4 regions of the Candidatus Accumulibacter phosphatis genome follow, and region 1 is predicted to be linked to each of the others. Evidence: riboswitches for the same ligand, from Rfam matches in the RefSeq annotation. Region 1 holds a riboswitch; each other region holds the start of a gene.

Region 1 (4,467 bases):
ACATGCCCACGGCAAGCTTGCTGATCGGCACGAAATCGTCCTTGGCCTCGGCCGGCGTGCTCTCGCGCAGCAGTCCGGCCTTGGCCGGACTGAAACCGACTTCGCCGATGAGCATGCTGCCGGTACCCTTCGGCCAGCTCACATTGGGGCCGGCGGTGGCTATCCTCTCGCTGGGAATCCCGCGCGAAACCGCCAGCATCGCGTACCAGGCAGGATCGGGATCGACACGCAGGCGTGCCGCATAGGTGCTGGTCGGGTAAATCGACGGACCGGCCAGGCTGCCGAAGTTGGCCACTTCCGCCGCCATCCCGAACGACGGATGCAGGAAGACTCCCGAGGCGTCGGTGACGTAGAACTCGCTGTCGATCGGGTAGAGACCAAGCCGAAGCGATGCCCTGTCGTCAAGGAAGGCTTGCTGCAGCCACGCCTTGAAGACGCCGGTACGGTTGACCGGTGCCTCGAGGTTATCGACGCCCATCAGGCTGCCGACATAGTTGAGATTGACTCTGCCGCCAGTGTTGCTGATCAACTGCAGAAAGGCGGAACCGCCTGTCCAGCCGAAGAGTTTCTCGCCGTCGAATTGCAGGACGAGGTCGGTATGGCCCATGTAGGCCCCGCCGTGCTGCAGGCCGCCGGCATTGTTGCGCAGGTAGTCGGCCGTGTACATGAGGTCGGCCTGGACGCCTGCGTCGTAGAGCCGCTTGCGGGCGCCGCCCCAGTCGCCGGTGAGGGTGCTTTCCTGCCAGTTGGGGGTGTCGTCGGTGGCATCGCTTGCCGCTACTGAATCTCCTTCGGGGGCTTTGCCGGCCGCTATGACTTTGCCAAGGTCGGCGGGATTGTCGGCCGCAGCGCCCAGAGTAGTCAGCGGTTGACCAAGAAAAGAGGCGAGCAGCGCCGCCCCGAGGAGGTTGGTCAGCTTGTTTCTGGCTATCAACATTGTTTATCGCTCCTTCATATTTGTTTTGGCCAGCATGGCCAACAGTTCATGGATCGTTCGCGGCTTGCCCGCATCCGAGACCTGCCCGCGGGCAGCAAGTGCGTGCTGTAGCTCGACGACTCCGGGCTATGGCAGCCCAACTGCCGACAAGGCATTCCCCGCCGTCGGCCAGCTTGGCCGCGTCCAGCGAAGCCACACAATGACCGCCCGTCACCAAGTGAAACCGGTCGGCCCAGCGGTAGGTGAAGTCGATCTCGTGCGTCGCCGGCAGCAGAGCAATGCCCCGGCCATGTAGCTCGCCCAATACCGCCAACAGATCCTCCTGCGCGCTGTGATTCAGGCCGGCCATCGGCTCGTCGAGTACCAGCAACTCGGGGTCCATGGCGAGCACGCCGGCGTCGCTACCCGCAGATAGCGTCCGCTCGGTATTCCGGCACCTGCCAGCGTCACTGCGGCGATCAGTAGAGGGACGACGGTCGTCGCGACGGGTACCCCCGCAGTGAAGGCCGCGCCGAGCCCGCACAGCGCGAAGATTCCCTTGACCACTGGCGAGACCCGCCGCCAGCGATTGGTGTAGGCCGATTGCTCGATCAGTAGGCACCGGCACCTTCGTCCGCCGCCTTCCTGCGCGCGGCATACTTCTCACGGGTAACCGAAACGCCAAAGTAGTAGCCGATGAAGCCCGCCCCCAGAGCAGCCTGCAGAGCAAACAATAGAGAGGCGATCTCCCCGCTAGCGGGTTCCATCAGCGGCTCGAACCATCGCGTGTAGTTCGGACTGATGTCACCGATCAGATCCTTCGCCTTGTCGTCCGCACCGGCGAAAATCTCGACCGCTTTGCCATCTGCAGCCGGTGCCGGCTTCTCCACCAGCCACAGCGGAAAAACGGCGAGCAGCACAACCAGAATCAGAAGGATGAGGTTTTGATGGTGTTTCATGCGTGCGCCTCCCTGCCGCCAAGGAGTTTCAGCTTTTGCAATTCCTGTGGGTTGAAGCGGATCAAGGCGTTGAAAATGACCACCGTCAGCAAGCCCTCGCTGATCGCCAGCGGGATCTGGGTGATCGCAAAAATTCCGGCAAACTTGACAAAAGAGGCGACAAAGCCGCCTTCCAGATCAGGGAAGGCCCAGGCCAGTTGGACCGAGGTGGTCACGTAGGTCAGCAGATCGGCCATGCTGGCGGCGATGAAGACACTGACCGCGAACGACAGCTTCAGGCTGCGCGCCAAGCGAAACAAACCGGCAGCCGCGAATGGTCCGACAATAGCCATCGAGAAGATGTTGGCACCGAGTGTTGTCAGGCCGCCGTGTGCGAGCAACAGCGCCTGGAAGAGCAGCACGACCATGCCAATCGGCGCCATCGCCGCCGGGCCGAAGAGGATGGCGCCAAGCCCGGTGCCGGTGGGATGCGAGCAACTGCCAGTCACAGACGGCAGCTTCAACGCCGAGAGAACGAAAGTAAACGCTGCCGCCACACCGAGCAGCATTCGTTGCTCGGGATTCTCCTGGATGTGTTGTTTGACGGCGTGAATGCCGTAGATGACGAACGGCGCGGATGCCACGGACCAGCCCACAGCATGCTCGATAGGCAAGAAGCCTTCCATGATATGCATGACTCTCTCCCACAGTGAGAAATGACCAGATGCGCCATTTGGGGGAAAAGCAAACAGATCGGAAGACAAGCCGCGCGACGACAACCGACTGACGGCGAATCGACGCAACCTCTCCCTTTACCCCGGGGATTGGCGCTACATTTGATTTGGGCCGGTCTTCTGGCTTGCCTTCAGTCTTCTCCAGCAGCCTTCCCATGCGCGAGCACAGTGGCGTTTTGCGGAGTCGTCAGGCTTACAGCAGCGGGGGCTGCGCCGGACTGTCTGAAGGATCAGAGTCACCGGCTTCCCGTTTCACCCGCCCCACGGTCGTGGAGCAAGGCACCCAAACAGAGTCAACTATACTATACGGTGGGCGTCATCCGGCAACAGGCAGAAACCTCGCTCGCACGGTGCCGCCCCTTTGTTACGGTACCGCGCGGACTGCCTCGGTGTCCCCCGGCCTGCGCAGCATCTTGTTGACTTCGTCGGCGTGCATTTCTTCGTCGACGATCAGGTCCCGCGCGTACTCTTCGAGCAGGATGTTCTTTCCCGCGACGATCTCAAGCAGCCTGTAGTAGGCGGCTCGGGCCAGAGTCTCATGCTCCAGGCTCTCGCGCAGGATATCCCCGGTATCGTGCTGATACGTTTCCAGCAGGGGCCCGATTCCCAAGGACGGATGACCACCCAGCAAGGTCACCAGTTCGCCGGCGCGCCCGGCATGGACCAGACTCTCCTCGGCGTTCTTTTTCATCCAGTCAACGATCGGGATGCGGTTGTAGCCATAAACCATCAGTGCGTAATGCGTGTAACGCACGACACCAGCCAGTTCAAGCTCCATGATCTGATTGAGAACGGCAACTGCTTCGTCACGGTCAAAGTCACTCATCTTGATTCTCCAATAGTTAGCGCTAAACAGAGGTCGTGCCTGCAATTGGTGTGCGCCGTCACCAATCAGGGCTGATTGAGGCCAAGGCTACCCGCCATTGTTTTCGGGAACCCACCACCAAGTTCGAGTCCCGGCCGCGCACGCTCACAGCGCCAGCTGCAAGCGCACCCCGGCGACGGTGGCGTTCGGCAAGTACAGACCCGGGTTCAAGATCCGCTGGACGAGCGGTTGCAGGACCACCCCGGGGGCCAGTTGTGCCCGGTAGGTCATTTCCACGGCCGTTTCCGCGGCCGACGACAGCGGCTCGCCCAGCTCGTCCGATAACTGCGCGCGCCCCTGCGGACCCGCGTGCGCACGCGTCGCGGCGATACCGAAGGTGTCTTTCTCGCGTCCGGCGAACGGACCCCGGAAGCTGAAGCCGACGCTGAGCGAGTAGTCGAGGGTGTTGGTCCGGCCGTCGGTGAAACCGTAGCGGACGAAAGCGGCGAGGTCACGGTTCGATTCCGGAACCCGAAACACCGTCTGCTCAGCGAGGAAATAGGCGCCCCAGTGCGTTGCCAACAGCGGTTCGTCGGCGGCATCGACGGCAACGAGTTGCGGGAAGCGCGGCGAGAATCGCCACATGCCCACGGCAAGCTTGCTGATCGGCACGAAGTCGTCCTTGGCCTCGGCCGGCGTGCTCTCGCGCAGCAGTCCGGCCTTGGCCGGACTGAAACCGACTTCGCCGATGAGCATGCTGCCGGTACCCTTCGGCCAGCTGACATTGGGGCCGGCGGTGGCTATCCGCTCGCTGGGAATCCCGCGCGAAACCGCCAGCATCGCGTACCAGGCAGGATCGGGATCGATACGCAGGCGTGCCGCATAGGTGCTGGTCGGGTAAATCGACGGGCCGGCCAGGCTGCCGAAGTTGGCCACTTCCGCCGCCATCCCGAACGACGGATGCAGGAAGACTCCCGAGGCGTCGGTGACGTAGAACTCGCTGTCGATCGGGTAAAGACCAAGCCGAAGCGATGCCCTGTCGTCAAGGAAGGCTTGCTGCAGCCACGCCTTGAA
Region 2 (4,467 bases), 1.8 Mb from region 1:
CATGCGGTAGTCGAGGCCGGCCATCGGTTCGTCGAGCACCAGCAGTTCGGGTTCCATGGCCAGTACGCCGGCTATGCAGACGCGCTTCTTCTGGCCAAAGCTCAGGTGGTGTACAGCCTTGTCGGCAAAGGCTGACATGCCAACGGCGTGCAGCGCCGCTGCCACCCGGTCGCGTACCGTCGTGCTGTCCAGGCCAAGGTTGCAGGGACCGAAGGAAACGTCCTCCAGAACGCTGGCGGAAAACAACTGGCGGTCGGGGTTCTGGAAGACCATGCCGACCTTGCTGCGCAAGCGACGCAATCCGCCGCGGCTGTAATCGATGGCCTGCCCGGCGTAGCGGACCGCGCCGGCCTGTGGTCGCAGCAGCCCGTTGGTGTGTTGGAAGACGGTGGTCTTGCCCGAACCGTTGGCGCCGATCAAAGCATTGCGGCTGCCGCGCATGATCGACAGCGAACAGTCGGCGAGCCCGACGCTGCCATCGGGGTAAGAGAAACCGACCTGCTCGAGGGCGAGCAGCGCTTCCGTCGTCCGGCCAGCGATCGCCAACGTCATCGAAGTCCAAGCGCCAAAGCAATCAGGCCGCTGCCGGCCGTGGCTGCAATGCCGACGGCGCGCGCCGTTTGCTCGAAATGCGGCTCCATGAAACGCAGCGGCCCATCGTTGTTGCGTGCCTGTGCGGCGACATGCAGGGCGTGCGCGCGCTCCCAGACCTGCAGCGTGAGATTCGCCGCCAGTCCGCCGAGCGAGCGCATGGCGAGACGTGGCGTCGCATAGCCGAGGCGCGCCGACTGTGCCGTCAGGGTGTCATGAACCGCCTCCGAGAAAACGAACAGCATGCGGTAGCAGAGCACCATGATCTCGAGCAGGGTTTCCGGTGCTTTCAGGCGGCGGAGGAGGGCGACCAGGTCGATCAGCGGTGTCGTCAGGGCCAGGAAGAGCAGGGCGGCCAGCGCCGCGAGCGAACGTGCGCCGACCGCCGCCAGTTTGCCGAGACCGTCCGGCGCGAACTGGAGGCCGATGGCCCCGGTCGCGGCGTTCAGGTCGAGCGAAAAGGCCAGCGAGATACAGCCGAGAGCGAGAAAGGCCAGCGCCGGCAGGGCCACCCGCAGGTAGTGGCCGGGGGAGACGCCGGCGCCGGCGATGGTCGAGAGCGCAACCAGGGCGGCGACGAGGAGGGCTGTTTCCGGCCTGGCCGCGGCAAACGCGGCGACGAAGCCGCACAGCGAGAACAGGCCCTTGGCCGCCGGAGCCGCCTTGCGCCAGCGGTTGGCGTAGGCGCATTGTTCGATCAGCACGCTCTGTCGCCGGCGTCCGCCTCCTGGCGCTTTCCGGCTTCGCGCCGCATCTTCTCGCGGGTCACCGAAACGCCGAGATAATAGCCGATGAAGCCGGCTCCGAGGGCGGCCTGCAAGGCGAACAGGAGCGACGCCACTTCACCGCTGGCGGGTTCCATCAGCGGCTCGAACCACGGCTGGTAGCTGGGGGCGATCTGGCCGATCAGCGCCATGGCCTTGTCGTCGGCGCCGGTGAAGATCTCGATCGGCTTGCCGTCCGCGCCCGCCTCGGGCCTTTGCACCTGACACAGCGGCAGGGCGGTGAGCAGCACGACGGCGACTAGGAGCAAGAGGTTCTGATGGCGTTTCACGCGCGCACCTCGCTGCTGCCGATGACCTTCATGTCCTGCAGTTCGCGCGGGTTGAAACGCGCCAGGGCATTGAAGATGACGACCGTCAACAGACCCTCGCTGATGGCCAGCGGGATCTGGGTGATCGCGAAAATGCCCGCGAACTTGACGAAGGAGGCGGCGAAGCCGCCGACCGGGTCAGGGAAAGCCCAGGCCAGTTGCAGCGAGGTGGTCACGTAGGTCAGCAGGTCGGCCAGACTGGCGGCGAGGAAGACGCTGACGGCAAACGAGCACTTCAGGCCACGCGCCAGGCGGAAGACGGCAGCGGCGGCAAACGGGCCGACGATCGCCATCGAGAACAGGTTGGCGCCGAGAGTGGTGAGTCCGCCATGGGCGAGGAGCAGTGCCTGGAAGAGGAGCACGACGGCACCGATGGGCGCCATGATGACCGGGCCGAAGAGGATCGCGCCGAGCCCGGTGCCGGTCGGGTGCGAGCAACTGCCGGTCACCGAGGGTAGTTTGAGTGCCGATAGAACGAAGGCGAAAGCCGCCGCCACACCGAGCAGCATGCGTTGCTCGGGCTGCTCGTGGACCCTTTGCCTGACGGCGCGCAGGCCGTAGATGACGAAGGGTGCCGACGCCAGCGTCCAGCCGACGGCATGTTCGATGGGCAAGAAGCCTTCCATGATGTGCATGACCATCCTCCTCTGCGCGAAAGGCAGGAAGCACCATCGTGAGGCGAGGATCGGAAGACGGACCGCCTGCAAAGCAACCGCTGCGGCTGATCAACGGAACCGTTCCCGTCACCCCGGGGATTGGCACTGCCTGTGGTTCAGGCCGGTCTTCTGGCTCGCCTTCCTTCTCCTTTGCCGACCTTCCCGCGTCAATCACGCAGTGGCATGAGGCAAACTCGTCGGGCATACAGCAGCGGGGGCTGCGCCGGACTGGCACGATTCGTGGAATCGTACGGTCACCGGCTTCCCGTTTCACCTGCCGCACGGTTGTGCGGCATGGCACCTGAACCAAGCGAAGTATACGTGAAGCGCGTGCCAGGCCCAAGCGTTCGCGCGAATGTTCGCGGATGTCGAGGCGACGCGCGGCGCCGGCGATTCAGCCGGGGAGGGTGCGCAGACTTGGGTATACTGTCGCCCTTGCCGTACCTGACCCCGGCATGGCGCCGCCGCACGTTGGTGATGTATCTGCGGCGGTGGCCTGCCATGCTGATATCGTTCTCGTCACAGGAAACAAAAATGAAGAAGAAAACTGCAGTTCTGTCGATCGTCCTGTTGTCCGCTGCGCTGCTCGCAGCCTGCGGCAAGAAGGAGAATCCTGCTGAAGGCAAAGCGGCGACAGTGCCGGCGCCGGTTGCCGCCATTGTCGTCGGTCTGGACGACAACTTTCCGCCGATGGGCTTCCGCGACGAAAAGAACACGCTCGTCGGCTTCGACATCGATCTGGCCGGCGAGGCCGGCAAGCGGCTCGGCGCTGAAGTGAAGTTCAAGCCGATCGACTGGAATGCCAAGGAAGCCGAGCTGAACAGCAAGCGCGTCGACGTGCTGTGGAACGGTCTGACGATCACCGAGGCGCGCAAGGAGAAGATCCTGTTCACCACGCCCTATCTGGAAAACCGCCAGATCATCGTCGTCACCGACAAGTCGCCGGTCAAGACCAAGGCCGACCTCGCCGGCAAGGTGGTCGGCGTGCAGGACGGCAGCAGCGCCATCGAGGCTGTCGAGAAGGACGCGGCCACGGCCAAGTCACTCAAGGAACTCAAGAAGTTCGGCGACAACGTCACCGCACTGATGGATCTGGGAGCTGGTCGACTCGATGCGCTGGTCGTCGACGAGGTCGTCGGCCGCTACTACACGACCAAGAAGCCCGGTGAGTACCGTGTTCTCGACGAGAACTTCGGCACCGAGGACTACGGCGTCGGCACCCGCAAGGACGACACCGAACTGATGGCGAAACTGCAGAAAACGCTCGACGAGATGAAGAAGGATGGTTCGGCCGCCGCCATTTCGACTAAGTGGTTCGGCAAGGACATCATCAAGAAGTAACGGTGCATGGACTATGTGATCGAGATCATGGCCCCCCTGATCGAGGGTACGGGGGTCACGCTGCAGGTTTTTCTCATCAGCTTCGTCCTCGCCGTACCGCTCGGTCTGGTCCTGGCCCTCGTCAGGATTTCGCGCTTCGTCGTGCTGAGCGGCCTGGTCAATGGCTACATCTGGCTGATGCGTGGCACGCCGCTGATGCTGCAGATGCTGTTCATCTATTTTGCGTTGCCCTTCGTGCCGGTGATCGGCGTCCGCCTGCCGGACTTTCCGGCGGCCATCGTCGCCTTCGTGCTCAACTACGCGGCGTACTTTGCCGAGATCTTTCGCGCCGGCATCCAGTCGATTGATCGGGGCCAGTACGAAGGTGCGCGTGTCCTCGGGCTCAGCTATCCGCAAACGATGCGGCGCATCGTCCTGCCGCAAGTGCTCAAGCGCATCCTGCCGCCGATGAGCAACGAGACGATCACCCTGGTCAAGGACACGTCACTGATCTACGTGCTGGCGATGAACGACCTGCTGCGCGCCGCGCGCGGAATCGTCCAGCGTGACTTCACGACGACGCCCTTTGTTGTCGCCGCGGCTTTCTACCTGGTGATGACGCTGGTCCTGACGCTGGGCTTCCAGCATCTGGAGAGGAAGTATGCCGTCTACGATGGCTAGCCCGATGATCCATGCGCGCGATGTGCACAAGCGCTTCGCCGCCGTCGAAGTGCTCAAGGGCGTTTCGCTGGCGGTTGGCAAGGGCGAGGTGGTTGCCGTCATCGGCCCGTCGGGATCGGGCAAGAG
Region 3 (4,467 bases), 1.1 Mb from region 1:
GATCAGACCGTAGCCCCCGAGGCGGTCGCGGTTGGCCGGGTCGTCGTAGCGATTGCCCACGAGTTGCCACTCGCCACGCAATTCCCAGTTACCGAACGTTCGCGTGAGGTAGCTGCTCATCTGCTGCTCGGCGCGACGCGCCAGGCGATTGCCGTTGTTTGGCCCATTCTCCTCGTTGCGCGGATCCAGAAAGTCGATGGCGACCCCCAACCCCCAGCCCGACAAACGCCCATCGTAGGTGAGCGTCGCGCCCCGCAACAAGGCCTTACTGACATTCACCGGCGCAAAAGTCGGTGGCCGGAATTCGATCAGGTCGGTGAGATCATTGTTGTAGAAGACGGCCCCAAAGCGATGGCTGGCGTGTTCCCAGTTGACGCCCACCTCGGCGTTCTTCGCTCTCTCCGGCTTCAGATCCGGGTTACCACCCGCGAAAAGGAAACTGGCGGGGAAGTACAGTTCGTTGAATGTCGGGGCGCGGAACGCCGTTCCGTAGGAGACGTGCGCACGCCACTCCGGCGTAAACTGGTAACCGTACGACGCAGAACCGGTGGTTTCACCACCGAACTGTGAGTTGTCGTCACGTCGCAGGTTGAACTGCAGGCGGTGCTGGTCGATGCGGCCGTTCCAGCCAGCCAGCAAGGAACGAATGGTCCGCTCGCTGACCGCATAGTCGGTCGTACCGGACACCTTCTGTTGGGTGTACTCGGCCGCCAGCAGCGCTTCGCCGACCGGCAACTTGATGTCATTCTGCCAGGACGCCTGATCCATGTCGGTGCGGAAGGAGGCACTTCTGACAGCGCCGGCATAGTCCCTGGCATCGTCCGTGCTGCGCCCGACACGCAGCGTGCTGGTCCACGTCGCATTCACGCGGTTGCGCGAACAAAGCGAGTAGGAACTGACGGTCTGGTCGCTGTTGTAGTTCGGCGCCGCACCGAGAGGGCCAAAGTCATTCGCGTCGTACTGGTTGGTACCCTGGCTGGCCAGCAGGTTCGCACCGATTTCCTGGTCCTTGGCCGGGCGAACGGCGAAGCTGGCACTCAAGTTCCTGTTGTAATAGCCATCGCGATCGGGGTTGTAATTGCTGTCCTGCTTGTTGTGAACCGTGCTGAAACCGCGTGTGTCGATGTAGCCGGCCTGCACGCTGTAGGAAACGAGATCCGTACCGCCCGACACGCCGACCGTGCTGTCGCTCGTCTGGTAGGAGCCATAGCCGGTGCTGGCGTTCACACGCGGCGGCCCCTCGCCGCGCCGGGTGAAGATCTGGATCACGCCGCCGATGGCATCGGCACCGTAGAGCGACGACGCCGGGCCGCGCAGGATTTCGATGCGCTCGATCTGGTCGAGCGGGATGCGCGAGAGCGCTGGGCTGCCGGTGGTCGCCGAGCCGACTCGTTGACCATCGATCAGCAGGATCGACTGATTGTTCGCCGCCCCACGAATGAAGACGCCGCTATTGCTCCCCGCACCGCCGTTCGCGATGTATTGAATTCCCGGTTGCCTTGCCAGCAGTTGTGCGAGCGAGGTTTCGCCGGCCTGCTCGATCTCCTCGCGCGTGATGACCGACACGTCACTCATCAACTCGTTGCTGCGTGTTGGCTGGCGAGTCGCGGTGACGACAATGGGATCAAGGGGCAGGTCAGCGGAGCTTGCCGCGGTCGACAAGAATACGGCGACAAGAGTGAGCAGTTTCGCGGCAGAATGTGCGCGCGCCTGGCTTGGATGCATGATGGGTTTCTCCCTGTTGCCGACGAGCGTCCCCGCAGGTCGGCGAGCAAAAATACGGAACTGCACAGGGATACCATCAACAGGCGCGAGCGCGCCGAGCGTTGCGTGTCCGCATCCCCGCGGCACCTCCGTCCATGTGTGCGAAGGCCGGTATCCGGGCTTGCAAGTCTTGACATGTCGCCTTCCCAGGCTTTCGCCCAGTGGCCTATCGACACGCCCACACTCGCTTACCGTTGCGGGGACAGCACAGGCATGATGTTGCATGAACACGCACCTGTTTCCCGTTTAACCGCTGCAGCAAAGCTGCATTGCGGCACCTTGCACGATCTCTCCCGCGACCCGAGGTCCGCGGAAGCGCGGAGTATAACCTCGCTTCGGACCAGACGCCTACGTGATTACGAGACAAAGCGCCGGTGCCGGCACAAACCACCTTGAGAACCGCCTCTTACGCCTTGACCGAACAAGCTTTTTGACTCTATAGTCTGGCCCATGCTTGATGAACTCAATGCGCTCGAGAGCCGGATCACCGAGGTCGTGTCACTTTGCCAGACGTTGCGCGCGGAGAATGACGGACTCCGCGAACGTCTCGCTGCCGCCGAAACCGACAAGAACCGCCTCACCGAGCGCATGGGAGCCGCTTTCGCCCGGCTGGAAGCGCTTGCCCTGCAACTGCCAGAGGCCAAGGCCTGAAGAATCCGCATCTGATGCCCAACGAAGCCAGCTTTCTCGACATCACCCTGCTCGGCAAGGAATACCGTGTTGCCTGCCCACCCGAGGAGCGCGCGGCCTTGCTCAACGCCGCCGCCTACGTCGATGGCAAGATGCGCGACATCGCCGAGAAGACCAGAAGCAATCTATCCGAGCGGATCGCCGTCATGGCCGCCCTGAATATTGCCCACGAGCACCTTCACCGGAATCAGGAAAGCCCCGAGCAGCATCAGAAAATTGAATCTGAAATAGGGCTGGACATCGACGACGTTCGGCGTAGAATTTCTTTCATGGAGGCGGAACTTGTGGCGGTGCTGAAGCCGCAGCAAACCGGGGAGTGACTGGAACGTAAAGTTCCTCCCAGCCTTCGAGAGAGTTCCCTGCGGTGTTTGTTAAGGTCATAGATTCCTTGGACCAATGCTTATTGGCATCGGTCGCCGACCATCGAAACTGCTGTTGTGTGTGCCCCACATGTCGGGCATACCTGATGCGGGAGGAAAGTGACCCAACTGAATCCAGGTTCAGGATGCCGGCCTGACGGCACTCGCGGGGACAAGGAAAAGGGAAGACGCGGAACTTCGGTTCCGCGTTTTTTTTTCGCTATCGTCGGCGTGCCCAGTCATCTGGCCCGCGGCTTCCTGCAGGGAATGCCCGCAGGCTTCCCGGCACCAATCACTGCGCTGACGGCGACCGCTCGCTGCGTGAGCGTCCCCTTCCGGCAGCCCTGACCGGGCCGGTGCATGGCCCCTGCGCCCGCCCGCCGCCAACCGCGGATCGTCGCCCGGCGAATCCCGCTCTCATATTTTTTCCGCTTGATTTGTATCAAGAAAAAGCTTCTGCGAGAGGCTTAGAGTGTCCGTCTGACGCAGGACTGTAACGGTCCGTGCCGGACGGTACCGGCACAGCAACCGGCCGACCTGTGCACAGGAGCGTCGCGAATTCATGAATATCTCCAGCGTACTGGTCAATGCCCGGCCCGAAGCGATTACCCGGGTCAAGGCAAGTCTCTGCGCGCTCGGTGGCGTCGAGGTGCATGTGGCAACCGAATCCGGGCAAATGATCGTGACCATCGAGGCCGACTCGACTCAAGCAGTGACCAAGCTTTTTGCGCAGATCAATGAGCAGCCGGGCGTGCTCTCGGCGTCCATGGTCTACCACCAGTTCGAACCCGATCCTGATGAGGAAGCATGAGATGAAATTGACTTTGACACGTCGTGACTTTATCAAGAGCCATGCGGTGGCTGCCGCCGCCAGTGTCGCCGGCATCAGCCTTCCCGGCTTTGCACAGGCGGCACCGGGAAAGGATGACGGCGTGCGTTGGGACAAGGGCGCCTGCCGTTACTGCGGCACCGGCTGCGGCGTCCTGGTGGGAACGAAGGATGGACGCATCGTAGCCACCCAGGGCGACCCCGACGCCCCGGTCAACAAGGGACTGAACTGCATCAAGGGCTATTTCCTGTCCAAGATTCAGTACGGCAAGGATCGCCTGACGACGCCGCTGCTGCGCATGAAGGATGGCAAGTTCGATAAGAACGGCGAGTTCACCCCGGTTTCCTGGGACCAGGCTTTCGACATCATGGCCGACAAGTGCAAGGCTGCACTCAAGAAGGGTGGTCCGCGCAACATCGCCATGTTCGGTTCCGGGCAGTGGACCATCTGGGAAGGATATGCCGCCGCGAAACTGATGAAGGCCGGTCTGCTGACCAACAACCTTGATCCGAACGCGCGCCACTGCATGGCGTCAGCGGTCGCCGGATTCATGCGCACCTTCGGCATCGACGAACCGATGGGCTGCTACGACGACATCGAGCACGCCGATGCCTTCGTGCTGTGGGGTTCGAACATGGCGGAAATGCATCCGATCCTATGGTCACGCGTCACCGATCGGCGACTCACCGGCAAGGACGTCAAGATCCACGTGCTGTCCACCTTCAGCCACCGCTCGACCGAACTCTCCGACAACGAACTGATCTTCAAGCCGCAGAGTGACTTGGCCATCCTCAACTACATCTGCAATTACATCATCCAGAACAA
Region 4 (4,467 bases), 2.5 Mb from region 1:
GCGCCCAGCGCATCGCCGCTTCCGAAACCAGCGAACCGGCGAACAGGATCGCCCCGGCGCGCGTGATCAGATCGCGGCCCTTGACCGTGATCAGGTCCGGATCGCCCGGGCCAGCGCCGACGAACCATACCTTGCCGACGCTCATCGGACCGGCGAGCGGTGAATTGATGGGGTTTCGCTACGCATGACGACTGCCTCAGCCTGGAAAGTGGGAAGGGCCCGGTGCAAACAAGTGCGCCACGGCCTCGGGGTTGGACGGGAAATAGAGGTGCAGATACGAAGCGTGCAGACGCCCGTCGCGATAGACGGCTTCGCCACGCCGCCCCGGACGCGCGCCGACGCTGACGGCGATCGGCGCGAGCGGGCACTCCAGCCGCGAGTAGTGGAAGGTGTGCCCACGAACACTGCCTTCCGGCAGCTCGACGCTGTGCAACCCGAGGTTGGCAAGGCGTGCGAGCATCGTCGCCTGCCCCGGCAACAGCCCGACCATCTCGCCACGCCGACCCTCGGCGTCGGTGAGCGACTCGAGCAGATACAGGAGGCCGCCGCACTCCGCGACGATCGGCTTGCCAGCGGCATGGTGCGCGCGCAACGCGGCCTGCATCCCGGTATTGGCGGCGAGTTGGTCGAGGTGCAGTTCCGGATAGCCCCCCGGCAGGTACAGCGCATCCGCCGCGGGCAGCGTCGCGTCGACGAGCGGCGAGAAGAAAGTCAGCTCGGCGCCCAGGGCACGCAGCAGATCGAGATTGGCGCGATACAGGAAGGCAAACGCGGCATCTTGCGCGACGCCGATGCGCACGCCGGCGAGCCAACGCGACGGCGGCTCCGAGACCGCCGCACGGAACGTGACCGGCGCCGGCATCACCTGCTCGACCCCATGGAGCGCGGCGGCGGCGCGGGCGATGCGCGCATCGAGATCGGCGACCTCTGCGGCCTGGACCAGGCCAAGGTGTCGTTCGGGCAGCGCGACGTCGCCGTCGCGCGCCAGCCAGCCGAACGAGCGCAGTCCCGGTGGCAGGCTCTCAGCGAGCATCTCGTAGTGACGCTCGCCGGCGACCCGGTTGGCGAACACGCCGGCGAACGGCAAGCCCGGCCGGTAGGTGGCCAACCCGTGCGCGAGCGCACCGAAGGTCTGCGCCATGGCGCCGCCGTCGATGACGGCGAGGATCGGGATGCCGAACAGCATGGCCAGGTCGGCGCTCGAGCGATCGCCGTCGAAGAGCCCCATGACACCTTCGACGAGGATCAGGTCGGCCTCAGCCGCCGCGTCGTAGAGGAGTTGGCGGCAGTGATCCTCACCGCCCATCCACAGGTCGAGCTGATAGACCGGCGCACCCGACGCCCGCTCGAGGATCATCGGATCGAGGAAGTCGGGGCCGCTCTTGAAGACGCGTACGCGCCGCCCCTGCTGGCGGTGATGATGCGCCAGAGCCGCCGTGACGGTGGTCTTCCCCTGGCCCGAGGCAGGCGCCGAGACGAACATCGCCGGGACGGATCTCACAGATCGACCCCCTTCTGAGCGCGCACGCCGGCGCGGAAAGCGTGCTTGACGTCGCGCAACTCGCTGACCGTATCGGCCGCGTCGCAGAGGGCTTGCGGGGCGCCACGGCCGGTGATCACCACGTGCTGCATCGGCGGGCGGGCCTCGAGGTCGGCAAGAACGGCCGCCAGGTCGAGCCAGCCGCGTTTCAGCACGTAGGTCAGTTCGTCGAGAACGACCAGGCCCAGCGAGGAGTCGCGCAACATCGCGCGCACCACCGTCCAGCCGCGTTGTGCCGTTTCACGGTCGCGCGCGAGGTTCTGCGTTTCCCAGGTGAAGCCCTCGCCGAGCACGTGCCAGACGACCTCGGGCTGGCGGCGGAGGAAGGCCTCTTCGCCGGTGTCCGAGCGCCCCTTGATGAACTGCGCGACGCCGGCCCGCATGCCGTGACCGAGGGCGCGGACGACCATTCCGAAGGCCGAACTCGACTTGCCCTTGCCGTTGCCGGTGAGCACCAGCAGCACACCCTTGTCCTGATCGGCGCGCGCAATCGCGGCGTCGACCACCGCCTTCTTCCGCTGCATGCGGGCGCGGTGGCTCTCGTCGACCTCGTGGACCTCGTCGTCGCTCATGCCGTGAGCCGCTCGCGCGAATGCCGACCGAAAAGGACCGGAAAGCAAGACGAATGCACTTTGTTCCCCTCCCCGCACACCCGCGCGAGTTCGCGTTCAATGATTTCACGGCACATCGAGCAGGGGATGACGGAGAAATGAGGAAGACCCCAGACCACCGAAACATCGCCCGCCGCAATGCCGATTCGCATGTCTCAGGCCGGTCTCCGGGCTCACGAGCGAGGAAGTCTCCCTGAACCTGAGCCTTCCCGTGCACTGGCACAGTGGCTTACTGCAGATCCTTGCTCTCGTTTACCGTTGCGGGGGCAGCGCCGGGATGGTCATGGCCTGCAAGACAGGCCAGATGCACCGGCTTCCCATTTCATCCCTCGGGAAGACACCGTCGGGACACCTGAAGCATGCGCGACTTTTACCCTGCCCAAGGCCGCGCTGTCAAGCTCGCCGGCGCCCTGGCGCGGGCGGCCTGGCCTCGGACAGACGGGAAAAACGCCGAGGAAGTACGCTCCGAGACGAGACGTGCGAAGATGGCGACTGCCGCACCACCGCCCTCACGGCCCCTGGCCGCACCCCATCAACCTACCAACGGAGTCCGAGCATGGCTGACTATGGCGCACAACTTCTCTGGCTGCGCGGCGAGCAGGATTTTCTCGGCAACCGTTACAGCCGCAGGCACATGCTGCGCTTCGACGGCGGTGTGGAGATTGCCGCTTCGTCTTCACCGCACGTCGTACCGGTACCGATGTCCGATCCGGCGGCCGTGGACCCGGAAGAAGCCTTCGTCGCCGCACTGGCGAGTTGCCACCTGCTGTGGTTCCTGTCGATCGCCGCCCGCCGCAAGTTCTGCGTCGATAGCTACGCCGACAGCCCGCTGGGCGTCATGGCCAGGAACAGCGAGGGCAAGCTGGCCATGACCGTCGTCACGCTGCGGCCGCAAGTCGCTTTCTCCGGCAGTCGGCTGCCGACCCCTGCCGAGGTGGTGGAGATGCACCATCAGGCGCACGCGGAGTGCTTCATCGCCAACTCGGTCAAGACCGAAGTCCGCTGCGAGCCCGTTTTCGCTGCCGGCACGGCTGACTCGTCAACGGACGACTGATGCCGGCGTCGACGGCCGGAGCAGCAGGTACCCGCTTACGCTTCCCGGCTGATCAACACCACCACTTCGGCGGCGATTCCCTCGCGACGGCCGACGAAGCCCAACCGTTCGGCGGTTTTCGCCTTGACGTTGACGCCGTCGGCGGGAATCTGCAGGTCGGCGGCGATGTTGGCCACCATCTGCGGCAGATACGGCGACAGTTTGGGCTGCTGGGCAATGATCGTCGCATCGACGTTGCCGACTCGCCAGCCCGCCTGCGCCAGCAGCGCGACCGTCGCGCGCAGGAGTTGGCGGCTGTCGGCGCCGCGATAGCGCTCGTCGGTATCGGGGAAGTGGCGGCCGATGTCGCCGAGGGCGGCGGCGCCGAGCAGCGCATCGGTGAGCGCATGCAGCAGGGCATCGGCGTCCGAATGGCCGAGCAGTCCGGCGTGATGCGGAATGTCGACGCCGCCGAGGATCAGGCGGCGGCCCGGTACTAGTGCGTGAATGTCGCAACCCTGGCCGATGCGGATCATTCGTCTACCCGTACCTTCGCCTGCAGGATCATTTCCGCCAGACGCAGGTCGGCCGGATAAGTCACCTTGAGGTTGCTGGCGTCGGCACGGACCAGCCGCGGCCGCAAACCGGCGGCCTCGATGGCGGACGCTTCGTCGGTACCGCCGGGGTGCTCGGCGAGGGCATGGCTGAGCAGGCCGTAGCGGAACATCTGCGGCGTCTGCGCCTGCCAGAGTCCGTCGCGCGGCTCGGTACGCGCCACGCGCTCCGCGTCGTCGGCACGCTTCAAGGTGTCGGCCACCGGCACGGCGAGCAGGCCGCCGACCGGGTCGTCGGCGAGTTCGTCGCAGAGGGCGGCCAGCATCGCCTGCGACAGGCAGGGGCGCGCCGCGTCATGCACGAGGACCCAGTCGTCGTCATCGGCGGCCGTGGCGGCGGCGCGCAGGCCGTTGGCGACGCTCTCGGCACGGGTCGCGCCGCCACAAAAGACGGTCTCCAGCTTGTAGCCGAGGCTTGTCCAGTCGTGCTGGCGCCACCAGATATCGTCCGCCGCGAGGACGACCCAGACACGCTCAATGCGCTGCTGGCGGCAAAGGGCGGCGAGGCTGTAGTAGATCAGGGGGCGCCCGGCCAATAGCTGGTACTGTTTCGGCGTCTCGCCGCCGAAGCGCGCACCGGTGCCGGCAGCAGGAACGATTGCGTAGTGGCTCACCATGGTCTAATTTTAGGGCATGCTACTCATCAAGGAGCAGGAATATGAGCCACCC

What was found. A riboswitch is a leader RNA that binds a small molecule or an ion and turns the genes downstream of it on or off. The one in region 1 is predicted to bind cobalamin.
Region 2: it holds a riboswitch for cobalamin, as region 1 does, so the genes downstream of both, CAP2UW1_RS10205 (energy-coupling factor ABC transporter permease) here and CAP2UW1_RS02095 (energy-coupling factor ABC transporter permease) in region 1, are expected to answer to the same signal.
Region 3: it holds a riboswitch for cobalamin, as region 1 does, so the genes downstream of both, CAP2UW1_RS19360 (TonB-dependent receptor domain-containing protein) here and CAP2UW1_RS02095 (energy-coupling factor ABC transporter permease) in region 1, are expected to answer to the same signal.
Region 4: it holds a riboswitch for cobalamin, as region 1 does, so the genes downstream of both, cobO (cob(I)yrinic acid a,c-diamide adenosyltransferase) here and CAP2UW1_RS02095 (energy-coupling factor ABC transporter permease) in region 1, are expected to answer to the same signal.

The regions. Positions count from the first base shown of each region.
Region 1 is NC_013194.1:486,097-490,563, forward strand. Features, by position in the region: gene CAP2UW1_RS02080 (carbohydrate porin) at 1-937, opposite strand, end outside; gene CAP2UW1_RS02085 (hypothetical protein) at 984-1,319, opposite strand; gene CAP2UW1_RS02090 (energy-coupling factor ABC transporter substrate-binding protein) at 1,528-1,875, opposite strand; gene CAP2UW1_RS02095 (energy-coupling factor ABC transporter permease) at 1,872-2,549, opposite strand; cobalamin riboswitch at 2,682-2,890, opposite strand; gene CAP2UW1_RS02100 (ferritin-like domain-containing protein) at 2,953-3,414, opposite strand; gene CAP2UW1_RS02105 (carbohydrate porin) at 3,559-4,467, opposite strand, start outside.
Region 2 is NC_013194.1:2,305,995-2,310,461, forward strand. Features, by position in the region: gene CAP2UW1_RS10190 (energy-coupling factor ABC transporter ATP-binding protein) at 1-552, opposite strand, end outside; gene cbiQ (cobalt ECF transporter T component CbiQ) at 549-1,295, opposite strand; gene CAP2UW1_RS10200 (energy-coupling factor ABC transporter substrate-binding protein) at 1,289-1,645, opposite strand; gene CAP2UW1_RS10205 (energy-coupling factor ABC transporter permease) at 1,642-2,319, opposite strand; cobalamin riboswitch at 2,443-2,660, opposite strand; gene CAP2UW1_RS10210 (amino acid ABC transporter substrate-binding protein) at 2,875-3,681, shown strand; gene CAP2UW1_RS10215 (amino acid ABC transporter permease) at 3,688-4,341, shown strand; gene CAP2UW1_RS10220 (amino acid ABC transporter ATP-binding protein) at 4,322-4,467, shown strand, end outside.
Region 3 is NC_013194.1:4,463,603-4,468,069, forward strand. Features, by position in the region: gene CAP2UW1_RS19360 (TonB-dependent receptor domain-containing protein) at 1-1,725, opposite strand, end outside; cobalamin riboswitch at 1,854-2,058, opposite strand; gene CAP2UW1_RS19365 (hypothetical protein) at 2,215-2,415, shown strand; gene CAP2UW1_RS19370 (cell division protein ZapA) at 2,430-2,774, shown strand; RNA gene ssrS (6S RNA) at 2,808-2,990, shown strand; gene CAP2UW1_RS19375 (chaperone NapD) at 3,376-3,624, shown strand; gene napA (nitrate reductase catalytic subunit NapA) at 3,626-4,467, shown strand, end outside.
Region 4 is NC_013194.1:3,020,793-3,025,259, forward strand. Features, by position in the region: gene cobM (precorrin-4 C(11)-methyltransferase) at 1-145, opposite strand, end outside; gene CAP2UW1_RS13060 (cobyrinate a,c-diamide synthase) at 197-1,483, opposite strand; gene cobO (cob(I)yrinic acid a,c-diamide adenosyltransferase) at 1,498-2,112, opposite strand; cobalamin riboswitch at 2,293-2,522, opposite strand; gene CAP2UW1_RS13070 (OsmC family protein) at 2,708-3,205, shown strand; gene ispF (2-C-methyl-D-erythritol 2,4-cyclodiphosphate synthase) at 3,241-3,720, opposite strand; gene ispD (2-C-methyl-D-erythritol 4-phosphate cytidylyltransferase) at 3,717-4,415, opposite strand; gene amrB (AmmeMemoRadiSam system protein B) at 4,457-4,467, shown strand, end outside.